2 regions of the Clostridium boliviensis genome follow, and region 1 is predicted to be linked to the other one. Evidence: a T-box and tRNA genes for the amino acid it is inferred to sense, from the RefSeq annotation. Region 1 holds a T-box; the other holds one or more tRNA genes.
The links. A T-box is a leader RNA that pairs with one kind of tRNA and senses whether it is charged. The one in region 1 lies ahead of thrS (threonine--tRNA ligase), so its partner is inferred to be a tRNA-Thr.
Positions count from the first base shown of each region.

Region 1 (6,373 bases):
GCTTCGGATGTTATTTCTGATGAGTTGTGGTATAGCTAAAATATATAATAAGACAAGCATTCATATTGATGAAGATAAAATAGTAAAATTATATGCGGTATGGGTTTTTACTGATATGTTCCTCTAGTTTTAAGAGAGATTACTTCTTATAATGCAAATTCATCGCATTTATTTGTGAAGAAAGAGATAAGAAATTCATAAGAAGAGAGGTCTGTTTGGTTTCATTACGTCTAAGATTATTAGCAGTCGGCGTTATCGGCTGCTGTAATCCAGTAGGAGAACCGAGAGGTGCACCTGCAAAATCTGGAGTGAATCTGGTGATCAAAGCACAATCATGTCCCTTAACGTTGGGTGTTGACATCGAGACCCAGCATTTACAACCTGCTGGTGGGAGACCCCAAAAGGGGACCACGGGGTCTACTTTTTTGTGCATTGGTAGCTTTTAATGCTGATGAAAGATTGAATTTTCAAAGTGCATAGACACTTAGTCAAGTGCGAAGTTTGAGTAAATTATATTATAAATGAGATGAGGAGAATTAAGTGGTGAAAAAACGTAATTACATGTTGTGTGTTTTACTGACAATAATAACTTTGGGGTTATACGGATTTTATTGGCTTGTGCAAATCACAGACACTGTTAATGAACTTACAAAGCCTGATAAAAAGACTTCCGGAATAAAATCTTTGCTGTTTGTATTTCTTACCTGTGGGATCTATATCTATTTTTGGTCTTGGAAAATTGGTGTTGTACTGGGTCAGGAAAGGAGCAAAGCAGGGCTACCTCCTCAAAATTTAAAGCTGTTATTTCTGATTTTGACATTCTTTGCCTGGCCGGTTTCTATGGCATTGATGCAGAAGGAAATTAATAAAATAGGCGGTATTCCTGAGCAAAATGCTTCCTTATATGATGTGCAGCAGGACACAAGCAACAGAATAATGAGATGGATCATCTCTATAGCAGGAACTTTTGCGGCTTTATTGTTCCTGCTTGTCTCCCAAATCTTGAAACTGGGATTTGTACAGAAATATGGTATGGGAAAGGGGGTGGGATATAGTATCACCTTATGGATAAGAGATACCTTTACATATAATCCCTTTTCCTTCAGCCTGATTCTCGCAGGCATCTGCATACTGGTTATTAGTTGTTTATTTTTGGGACCATGTTATGGAAGGAAAAAAAGCAGGGCAGTCAGTATGGTTGCAATGACAGCCATGATACTCTTATCCGTGTCTCTTTTTATAAATGGTATTTATTACAGGCCGTTCTACATGGAATTTCGTTTCCTTAGTTCTTTGTTTATATGTAATATTGTTATGGTTAGCAGTATGCTGGTGGCTGGGCTAAGTGCGGCAGTATTTTGTTGTATAGAATTTATGATTTCTTTATCAATAAATAAACTACGTTCGGTTTTTCTTGCTGCGACCACTGTCTTTTTTGGAATTACATCAGTGAGTATTACCGTTATAGTATTGCTCCAACACAGAATGTATGTAGTGCCTGGTTATTTATTTCTTTTTGGGTTCCCATTCCTGTTGCTTGCAATATCGCAGCTTTCCGGATGTATAAAGAGAAACTTTTAAATCAGTTCCCTATTCAAAGAAAACTGACTAATCCCATGGTTCATGGTGAACCATGGGATTTATAGGAAAATGGTTCTATGGGTTGAACCCATTTTCTTTCCTATCATTTTTTTATATATCTTTTAAAAATTAACTCTTCGATTAGCTAATCTAAATATAATATACTACTCAACAATCTAAAAGAAAAAATGCAGATTATTAACATGCTGTTTTATAAAAAAACTCTTGCAATCAATTTTTAATGGTTATATCCTTTATCTAAGGATATCCTTTATAACTTAAAAGGAGAAAATTTTATGAACCAAGAAAAAATTAAAGAACTTGAAAATTTAATAACCAGAGACTACAGCAATATTGCAGGTATTATAGTCCAAAAAAACGGCACGAAATTATATGAAAACTATTTTAATAAATATACACGCGATAATGCAATTCATGTATATTCGGTGACAAAAAGTGTTTTTTCTGCGTTGATTGGTATTGCCATTGGTAAAGGTTATATCAAAAATGTAGACCAAAAAGTGTTGGACTTTTTCCCCTATTACGATATTAAACCTGGTGAGAAAACGATACAGGATATTACAATTAAAAATTTACTTACAATGACCGCTCCATATAAATATAAGACCGAACCATACGAAAAGTTTTTCACAAGCCAGAACCCAATACAGGATGCGCTCGATTTATTAGGCGGGGATAAAGCTATCGGGGAATTCAATTATTCTGCCATAGGTGGAACTCATATATTATCAGGTATTCTTGCCAGGGCTACAGGACAGACAGTACTTGAATTCGCTGCGAAACATTTATTCTCACCACTGGATATTCATGTTACACACAATGTGGTGCTGAGTAATAAAGAAGAGTATTTTGCCGTAATGAATGATAAAAATACCAGTGGCTGGGTTGTTGACCCGCAGGGAATAAACACGGCAAGCTGGGGACTTTTCTTGACGGCTGAAGAAATGACAAAAATAGGCCAACTATATCTAGACGGTGGTAAATATAATGGCAAACAAATTATACCAGCCGAATGGATAGGTGAAAGCACAAAGGTACATAGCAGATGGGGGGAGTTGTCTTATGGATACCTGTGGTGGGTTATTGATGATAAAAAGCATATTTACGCTGCATTAGGAGACGGGGGCAACGTAATTTACATCAATACAAATAAAAAAATGGTTGTTTCTGCTGCTTCTCTTTTTATGCCGGAAGCTAAGGACAGGATAGAACTCATTAAAGAACATATTGAACCAGTATTTGAGAATTGAATAAAAGGAATCGCTATATACTCAGCCATTTTTGAAGAGATGTAATTACCCGTTGACAACAGTATATGTTTTGTTATAATAATTGTAATAACATAAGAAAAGCAAAGACGGAAAAAAGTAATCTATTGGAATCATACAGAGAGAAAAACATTTGGTGAAAGTTTTTCATGCAGGAAGATAGATGAAAACCATTCCAGAGCTGTAATGCTGAATTGAGTAAGTGTTACCGTATGACTGCGTTAAAGTATAGGATTTGTTAGAATCTGAAGTGAAAAGTTAAGGTGGAACCGTGCATTCGTATTTTTTGCACCCTTAAATTAATGGTTTAATTGCCATTGATTTTAGGGTGCTTTTCTTATGTTGTAATTTATTAAATGCCATAATGGCATATTTCGAAAGGAGAACATAAGAAATGAAGGTAAGAATGAAAGACGGATCAGTAACAGAATGTAAATTTGAAGAGGAACTCGGTTGTGATGCTTTCTGGTGCACAGCTTCCCATGTTCTGGCACAGGCAGTTAAACGTATTTATCCATCTGTAAAATGTGCAAATGGGTCAGCAACGAAAGATGGATTTTATTATGATTTTGAATTTGATTTTATTTTTTCAGATTCTCATTTGAAATCTATCGAAGATGAAATGAAAAAAATAAGTAAAGAGAATTTGATATCACGCAGAGTTGAGCTGAGCAGGGATGACGCAATATCATTGATGTCGGAGAGGAATGAATCTTATAAAATCATGCTGATGAATGATATGCCTGCTGAGGAAAAAGTCATCTGCTATGAGTTGGGTGAATATGCAGATTTGAGCACAGGACCTTATATTTCTAATACAAATTTAATAAAAGCATTTCAATTGACAACAATAGCAGGTGCTTATTGGCTGGGGAATGAAAAAAACAAAATGCTCACAAGAATATATGGTGTTGCATTTCCAAAAAGCAGTCAGCTGGAAGAATATCTTAAATTACAGGAAGAAATCAAAAGAAGAGATCATAGAAAACTTGGTAGAGATTTAGGTTTATTCGCATTAATGGAGGAAGGACCCGGCTTCCCATTTTTTCTACCCAAAGGAATGATTTTAAAAAATGTACTAATTAATTATTGGAGAGAAATTCATGAGAGAGAAGGGTATTGTGAAATATCAACTCCCATTATTTTAAATCGGGATCTGTGGCAGACATCAGGACACTGGGATCATTATCGTGAAAATATGTATACTACAGTGATTGAGGATATGGATTATGCCATAAAGCCGATGAACTGCCCGGGCGGTATGCTTGTATATAAGCAGCAGCCCCATTCCTACCGTGACTTGCCAATCAGAATAGGAGAACTTGGACTGGTTCATCGTTATGAAAAATCAGGTGTGCTGCATGGTTTAATGAGGGCACGCAGTTTTACACAGGATGATGCTCATATTTTTATGACACAGGAGCAGATCACGGAAGAAATAATGAATGTAATTCGGATTATTGATGAAATGTATATAAAATTTGGATTTAATTATAAGGTGGAATTATCTACCAGACCAAAAAACAGCATCGGCAGTGATGAAGATTGGGAAGTGGCAACGGAGAGTTTAAAAAAAGCACTGGAACTAACCGGAAAAGAATATGTGATAAACGAAGGTGATGGGGCATTCTACGGACCCAAAATAGATTTTCATTTAGAAGATTCTATGGGAAGAACATGGCAGTGTGGATCCATTCAGCTGGATTTTCAATTACCGCTTAGATTTGGAGCAGAGTATATAGGCGCTGACGGTGAACGCCATAGACCCATTATGATCCACAGAGTTGTTTTCGGGTCAATAGAGAGATTTATCGGAATTTTAATAGAGCATTACGCAGGTAAGTTTCCACTGTGGCTGGCTCCTGTTCAGGTTAAAGTTCTGCCAATTTCCGACCGCTTTTTTTCCTATGGAAAAGAAGTGTTGAAAGCATTAAAAAAGAATGGAATTCGATGTGAAATTGATTCCAGAAATGAAAAAATAGGTTACAAAATTCGTGAAGCACAATTAGATAAAGTCCCGTATATGGTTGTTGTTGGACAAAAAGAGATGGAATGTGGGACAGTTTCTGTTAGAAAAATTGATAGTAAAGAATTGGAACAGATTGCAATGAGTGAATTTATCGAAAGTTTAAAATGCGATGGTGGACAGATGAGCGTATAGTACCTTTTATAAATGAACTGGGATATTGTTTGTCCATTAAGCGTATTATGGATGTAGAGGTATCGAATCGCGGCAGATAAACCACAAAACAGGATTTGCCGCGATGCCAGCCCGATTTTGAGAAAGGTAGAAAAAACAAAACGGTATGGAGCATAAAAAGATATCAGAAACAGCAGTAAAAATAAAAGTCTGCGGAATTGTACAAGGGGTGGGTTTCCGGCCCCTTGTTTACCGTGCAGCCAGTAAAATGGGGATCAAAGGCTGGGTCCGCAACGTGGGCGGAGATGTGGAAATAATGGCACAGGCGCCTAAAACGGCAGTGGATCAGTTCGTCTTGGAATTAAAAGAAAACAGGGAGCAAAGGTATGAGATCTTAAACATAAAAGTGGAAGAGCAGCCGTTCTGTAACATGAATGAGTTTATCATTGTTCCCAGCGGCGTGGCGGAGGAAGTATCCATGGTCCCTGTTGATCTGCCGGTCTGTCCGGAATGCTTAAGAGAGCTTGCTGATAATTCTGACCGAAGATTTGGGAATCCCTTTATCAGCTGTATGTCCTGCGGTCCCAGATATACAATAATAGAAGAGATGCCTTATGACCGGGGAAACACTGCCATGAAGACATTTCCCATGTGTACCGCCTGTAAGATGGAATACACCTCCCCAAAGAGCCGGCGGTTCCATGCGCAGACAATTTCCTGCAATGACTGCGGTCCCTATCTTCTATACCGGGATTCCCGGAATCCGGAAGGAGACGAGCTTTCTGACCGTGAGGCATTAAAAAAAGCCGTAATGGTTCTGGCGGCGGGGGGGATTGTCGCTGTTAAGGGAATTGGAGGCTATCATCTTTCCTGTTCCCCATTTCTTGAGCAGACCGTAGTCCGTCTGCGCAGATTAAAAGGACGGGAAGAAAAACCTTTTGCCGTAATGTTTCATTCTGTTTCTGAAATCAGGAAGTACTGTGATGTTTCTATGGATGAAGAGACATTGCTTAAATCAAAAGTTAGACCAATTGTATTGCTTAACATGCAGGAGGATTCCATGGCGCCGTCTGCCAATAAAGGAAGCATCTGCTGCGGCGCCTTTCTGCCTTATACCCCCCTCCAGCATCTGCTGACCGCACAGCTTGGTCCGCTTATTATGACAAGTGCCAACGTATCCGGGCAGCCAATTATACGAGAAGATGATTGTATGCTGTCCTGTCGGGATACCAATCTGGATGGCGTATTATACAATAAAAGAAAAATCGTGAGGTCTGTGGATGATTCCGTAGCAAAGATCGTGGCAGGGAGTCCCCAGCTCATCAGAAGAAGCAGAGGATATGTTCCCTATCCTGTTTTTCTG
Region 1 covers NZ_JAWONS010000103.1:62,763-69,135, reverse strand. Annotated here, with positions in the region: gene RZO55_RS06365 (hypothetical protein) at 1-39, shown strand, start outside; gene RZO55_RS06360 (DUF4234 domain-containing protein) at 544-1,581, shown strand; gene RZO55_RS06355 (serine hydrolase domain-containing protein) at 1,878-2,852, shown strand; T-box leader at 2,948-3,169, shown strand; gene thrS (threonine--tRNA ligase) at 3,265-5,031, shown strand; gene hypF (carbamoyltransferase HypF) at 5,177-6,373, shown strand, end outside.

Region 2 (6,373 bases), on a different contig from region 1:
ATGGATTTTACATACTCGCTGTTCATCCACTTTAATTTAGTCATATCGAACACAGCAGGTGACTTGCTGATATTTCTATAGTCAAATTCTGAAACCAGTTCTTCCAGGGAAAAAATCTCCTGGTTGCCAACCGGTGACCAGCCCAGTAAAGCCACATAATTAACTACTGCCTCAGAGACGAATCCCTGTTCGATCAGATCTTCATAAGAAGCATGTCCGCTTCTTTTGCTCAGTTTTTTGTGCTCCTCGTTGGTAATCAGCGGGCAATGCACATATACAGGGACTTCCCAGCCAAATGCGTCATACAGGCGGTTGTACTTGGGAGAAGAGGATAAGTATTCGTTTCCTCTTACCACATGGGTAATTCCCATCAGATGATCATCCACTACATTGGCAAAATTATAGGTTGGATATCCATCGGACTTAATCAGAACCATATCATCTAGCTCTGAATTATCAACGGTGATATCTCCGTAAATCTCATCGTGGAATGTGGTGGTTCCATCTACCGGGTTGTTCTGGCGGATGACATAAGGCATTCCAGCCTCCAGATTCGCCTGAACCTCCTCCTTTGAAAGATGAAGGCAATGCTTGTCGTAAAACATGATCTCCTGGCCGTCGACCGTTTTCTTTAAGCTGTCCAGACGCTCCTGGCTGCAGAAGCAGTAATATGCTTCCCCTTTTTCCACCAGCATCTTTGCGTATTCAAGATACATTCCAAGAGCATGGCGCTCACTCTGGACGTAAGGACCAACTCCACCATCCTTATCCGGTCCTTCATCATGAACAAGTCCGGTCTCTTCCAACGTTCTATAAATAATCTCCACAGCACCTTCGACAAACCGTTCCTGATCGGTGTCCTCGATACGAAGAAGGAAATCTCCTCCTTCATGCTTTGCAATCAGGTACGCATACATGGCAGTTCTTAAATTCCCTACATGCATACGACCTGTGGGGCTTGGGGCATATCTGGTTCTAATTCGATTCATTATAAACACACTCCTATATCTTCATTCTCGTGATGTTTCAGACAAACTTCATTATATAACGAACAATTGGAAAAAACAATGACTTCCCTGTATTTTTATTCCATTCCAGGTGCACGAGCCTCCGCCTGGGAACCATCTGTCCCGTCTGACTGGGGTAAATCATCGCCTGGAAAAGCAGGGGCTGTGGACTCTCCCGGTCTTCCCATACCCGGTCCGATTTCCTGAGGTTTCCCCGAATTATCCTGTTTGGGCAGAGACAGCGCATGGCTGACGGCATTATCCAGTGCCTGCTTAAGGCTGTCATAATTTTCAGTTCCATTTAACTGCTCTAAAAAAGTCTTGGCAGAAGTAATTTTATCATCTGTAGAGCTGTCACGATGGTCCAATGCATTCAATTCTGTAATAAGCTCCTGCAGAGAGACCGCTGCCTGCTCTTTCGCCTGCCTGGCCGCTTCTGAAGCAGCCTGTACCATCTGTGCCTGTGATTCATGCAGCTTACGTGCTTCTTCCTCTTTCCATTTTATGGAATCTGCTCTCGCCGCCGCTTCTGCCACAGATGAGAACAAATCTTTATTCCCTGTTTCCTGATCTGTTTTTTCTCCTCTGGCGTCCACAGGATAAAGGGATACGGTTGGCGGCATATCCCAGTCCTGAGGCGGCAGATCTTTATTGATTTCTGACATAAAATCATGCCACATTTTTCCGGAATACGTCTTACCATAGACACCAGGCATCGCTCTTGGTGTATCATACCCCACCCAGACCGCAGTGGTATAATATTTGGTATAGCCGCAGAACCAGGTATCCTTACTGCTGTTTGTCGTTCCGGTTTTACCAGCTGCCGGAATCTTAAGACCCAGTCCGGAACCTGTTCCGTAAGGTTTATCCAGAGTTCCCTTTAATACATCGGTGACCATATAGGCGATGTCTTCTGTAAAGATTCTTTCATCTGCAGAGCTTCCCTTATAAATCTCCCCATCATACTGGCTTTTGATGCTTGTTATGCAGGTTTTATTGCTGTATCTTCCCTGATTAGCAAGAACGGAGTAGCCTTTCGCCATATCCACAACTCTAGCTCCCTCGGTAAAACCGCCTATACTCATACTGCTGTTTCCATTGTCCATATAGCTTAAGCCTGCAAAGTGCATTTTGCCTAAATAACTGATCCCTTTATCCACACCTATATCGGACAGTATCTGCCACGCCACGGTATTTAAGCTTCGGTTTAAAGCTTCCCTGACGGAAATCTCCCCGAAATACTTGCCGCTGCTGTTTTTCGGACCCCCCTCAAATAAGTGGTCATTGACCAGCCTGGATGGATAATAAAAACCGGTTTCAAAGGCTGGAGCATAATCGATCAGCGGCTTGATGGTAGAGCCCGGCTGCCGTCTGCTTAAAAATCCACGGTTATATTCATCATCCGTTCCTCTTCCCCCTACAATTGCCACCACATATCCTGTCCGGTTATCAACACAGACTGCCGCACCCTGCAAAGCAAATTTTCCATTGTCCTGCACTTCAGTAAATCCCTTTAGATGGGAGTCAATATTTTCCTGAAGCATGGACTGCAGCTTAGAGTCCAGACTGGTATGTATTTCAAATCCGCCCTTACGCACCATATCACTCTTTGCCTGATACAGTTCCTGATATTCTTCCTTATAGGAATCGTAGGACGACTTACTTTGGAATACATACTGAAATACAAAACCGTCATTTTTCATCATCTCCAGCACTGCAGAATGGATGGCATAGCTGGTCTGATAATTTTCCCTGGTACCGCCTTCATAAACCTTTGCAACAGTCAGAGGCTGCGCCTTTGCATTTTCCTGTTCTTCCTTTGTAATGAATTTACAAAATGCCATATTGTCGATAATCTGATCCCTCTTCCATTTGGAAGTCTCGGGGTGGGCCACCGGATCATACTTAGATGGATTGTTGCTGATTCCGGCAAGAGTCGCTGCCTCCCAGACCGTTAAATCCTTAGCAGCTTTATCAAAATAATAACGGCTCGCCTCAGATACACCGTAACACCGGTTGGCATAGAAATTGGTATTGCAGTAAAATTCCAGAATATCCTGTTTGGAATACTTGTCCTCAATCCGGGGAGCAGCAAAAAACTCCGTGATCTTTCTCTGAATGGTCCGTTCCTGGGTTAAATAGGTGTTTTTTATCACCTGCTGGGTAATGGTGCTGCCGCCCTGGGTAGCCACTCCTTTATTTTTAATAAAAACCACGCCAGCTCTTAAAAGCCCTTTGTAATCAATTCCATGATGTTTATAGAATCTTCTGTCTTCCTGAGCCACATAAGCATTCTGAAGATTTTCGCTGATTTCCTTAAAAGGCACATATTCGTAGTGACCGGAATTGATGGTTCCGATTAAATTTCCCTCTGAATCATAGACTTTTGTATCCGTTGGCTGTGAGAAATCGGCTTTGGTAGTCTGACTGATAATTGAATCAGCCTTTTCCCTGCATGCCATGATCTCATCCTGATATTTAAAAAATATGGCGCCTCCGGCCAGACACCCTATCGCCAATGCCAGCAGAAATACAAAGAGTATGATCTTTATGGGACGAAAAAATATAATCCAGGCACTTTTTCGTTTCTTTCTTTTCTTCCCCATAACAAACCTGCCTCCTTTTTCTTTTTTTGATATAACAAAAACGGGAAGTCTCTTAAATTAAGACTTCCCGTTTGTTATAAGCTGATGACGGGACTCGGACCCGTGACCTCCTCACTACCAATGAGGTGCGCTACCACCTGTGCCACATCAGCATTCTGGTTCGTCGCTCGAACCTCGTATATCATAGCATGGGAAAATCTATTTGTCAACGATTTTTATAAGTTTTTTATAATACACATAAAACTGCAAAAATTCTACAAATACTTAGTGAAAATGCTCCTGATTCAGGCTGAAACAGACCAGGAAAGAATGGAATTACCCATCCTTTCCTGAATTTTTTATAAAATTCCTTCAAAGCTCTTTCGTAACATATCGCAGGATTTTCCAAACTGCTTCATCTCTTCTTCTGTAAGAGAAAGGGATAAAACTCTCTGAATTCCGTTCTTATTTATAATGCAGGGAACGCCGGCATATACATCTGTCTGACCGTACTCACCTCTCAGCATGGTAGATACGGTAAATACGCTGTTCTCATCTCCAAGAATGGCTTTTGTGATTCTGGTCAGTGCCATTCCGATTCCGTAGTAAGTCGCCTGCTTCGCATCAATAATCCGGTAAGCAGCTCCCCTTACTTCCTCCTCAACCCGCTTTAATTCTTCTCTGCAGACGATGTCGTCTTCCCCACCATTTCCACAGAGAGACAGAATTGGTTTGGTGGCAACCATAGCCTGACTCCACGGTACAAATTCACTGTCTCCATGTTCTCCCATTACGTAGGCATGTACATTCCTCGGATCCACATGGATGGATTCTCCAAGCAGATACCGCAGTCTTGCGGTATCTAAGGCTGTACCGCTTCCAAGGACACGCTTTGGATTGAAACCGGAAAGCGAATAAGTGATTCTGGTCATAATATCAACCGGGTTGGTTGCCACCAGAAAGATTCCGTTAAATCCCGACTCTGTCACAGGCTGTACAATAGACTCAAAAACGGAAGCATTGCGTTTTAACAAGTCAAGTCTGGTTTCTCCCTGTTTCTGTGCCACACCTGCACAGATGACTACAATATCCGCATCCGAACAGTCTCTGTACTCTCCTGCATAAATCTTCATATGATATCCGGAAAAAGCCAGTCCATGATTTAAATCCATGGCTTCCCCTTCTGCCCTCTTGCGGTTAATATCAATTAAAACAAGCTCATCACAAACCCCCTGATTCAGCATGGAATAAGCATAACTCATTCCCACCATTCCTGTACCTACAAGCGCAACTTTTCTTTTATCTGTTCTCATATTTTATGCCACTCTCCTATTCTTATTATAGATAGTGTTACTGCATGAAATGGAAACTATGCGTTTGATATTCCCCGATCGATTTTTTTCGACATTAACTCACCATTACTGCTGTAAATGACTGCATTTTCTTTTGATATCTTCCCCTCCTTATAAAGATTTAAAAGACTGGAATCCATGGAACGCATTCCTTCTGCCTGACCTGTGGCAATAACCGAATCGATCTGATGAGTCTTGGATTCCCGAATCATATTGCGGATTGCATTGTTAAAAAACATAATTTCAAATGCCGGATAAACCCCTCCGTCGATCGTTGGAATCAGCTGCTGGGATATGACTGCCTGCATAACCATGGACAGCTGCATCCGGATCTGTTGCTGCTGATTTGGGGGAAAACTGTCAATAATTCGGTCAATGGTATTGGCTGCTCCTACCGTATGAAGTGTAGAAATTACCAGATGACCGGTCTCAGCCGCTGTCATGGCAATCCGGATTGTCTCATAATCCCTCATCTCACCCACCAGGATAACATCCGGCGCCTGGCGGAGAGCAGATCTCAGCCCGGTTACATAGCTGTCGGTATCTGTAGTCACTTCCCTCTGTGTTACCACACTCTGTTTATGACGGTGCAGGTATTCCAGGGGGTCTTCCAATGTGATAACATGGGCATTGCGCGTATTATTAATTTTATCAATGATGCAGGCAAGTGTAGTGGTCTTACCGCTTCCGGCAGGACCAGTCACCAGCACAAAACCTTTTGTCAGCCTGGCTGCCTCCATCACGGTCTCTGGAATATGAAGCTCCTTAAAATCGGGAAGATCGAAGTTTACCACGCGGATTACCGCTGCCAGAGAACCTCTTTGCCGGAACACACTGGAACGAAACCGGGAGATTCCGGGAATTGCAAAGGAAAAATCATCATCACCATGCTCCTTTACTTTCCCCATGCTTCTTTCTCCTGCCAGATGGTAAAGTTCTGTAATCAATTCCTCCATCTGGGCCGGAAACAGTTTTTCCTCACTTTGATAAACAATTCTGCTTCCAATCTTATACGAAAAGGGCATGCCTGGCACAAGAAATATATCAGATGCCTTCTGTGCCACAGCAGCACTTAATAAATCTACAACCTTCATGTTCCTGTCTCCTGCTCTGTCAATTTCCGCCCTTCCATACGGGCATGGATTGATCTATTTCATAATCTTCTGTCTGAATCACTTTCCACTGGGATACTGCAATCATTTCAGCCTTTTGGGGCATTGGTATCAGCTTTATGGAAAGGGCCTGGGACCGTTTCATTGGAATCCGGGTTGATATTGCCCCGGTTTTGGCGTCATAATAATCCCCCAGTTCCAGGGAAAGAGTATTATGATCCATCGCCTGTAAGACCATCTGGTAAAAAGCCTCCCCCTCCTGATCTGCTCTGTAATATTCCGTAACAGATTCTGCGCTTCTCTGAGCCAGATTCCAC
Region 2 covers NZ_JAWONS010000030.1:92,590-98,962, forward strand. Annotated here, with positions in the region: gene gltX (glutamate--tRNA ligase) at 1-989, opposite strand, end outside; gene RZO55_RS01875 (transglycosylase domain-containing protein) at 1,085-3,613, opposite strand; tRNA gene RZO55_RS01880 (tRNA-Thr) at 3,693-3,765, opposite strand; gene RZO55_RS01885 (L-lactate dehydrogenase) at 3,952-4,905, opposite strand; gene RZO55_RS01890 (type IV pilus twitching motility protein PilT) at 4,962-6,038, opposite strand; gene RZO55_RS01895 (short-chain dehydrogenase) at 6,058-6,373, opposite strand, start outside.
Region 2: it has a tRNA-Thr gene. The T-box ahead of thrS (threonine--tRNA ligase) is inferred to sense a tRNA for this amino acid. The anticodon was not compared.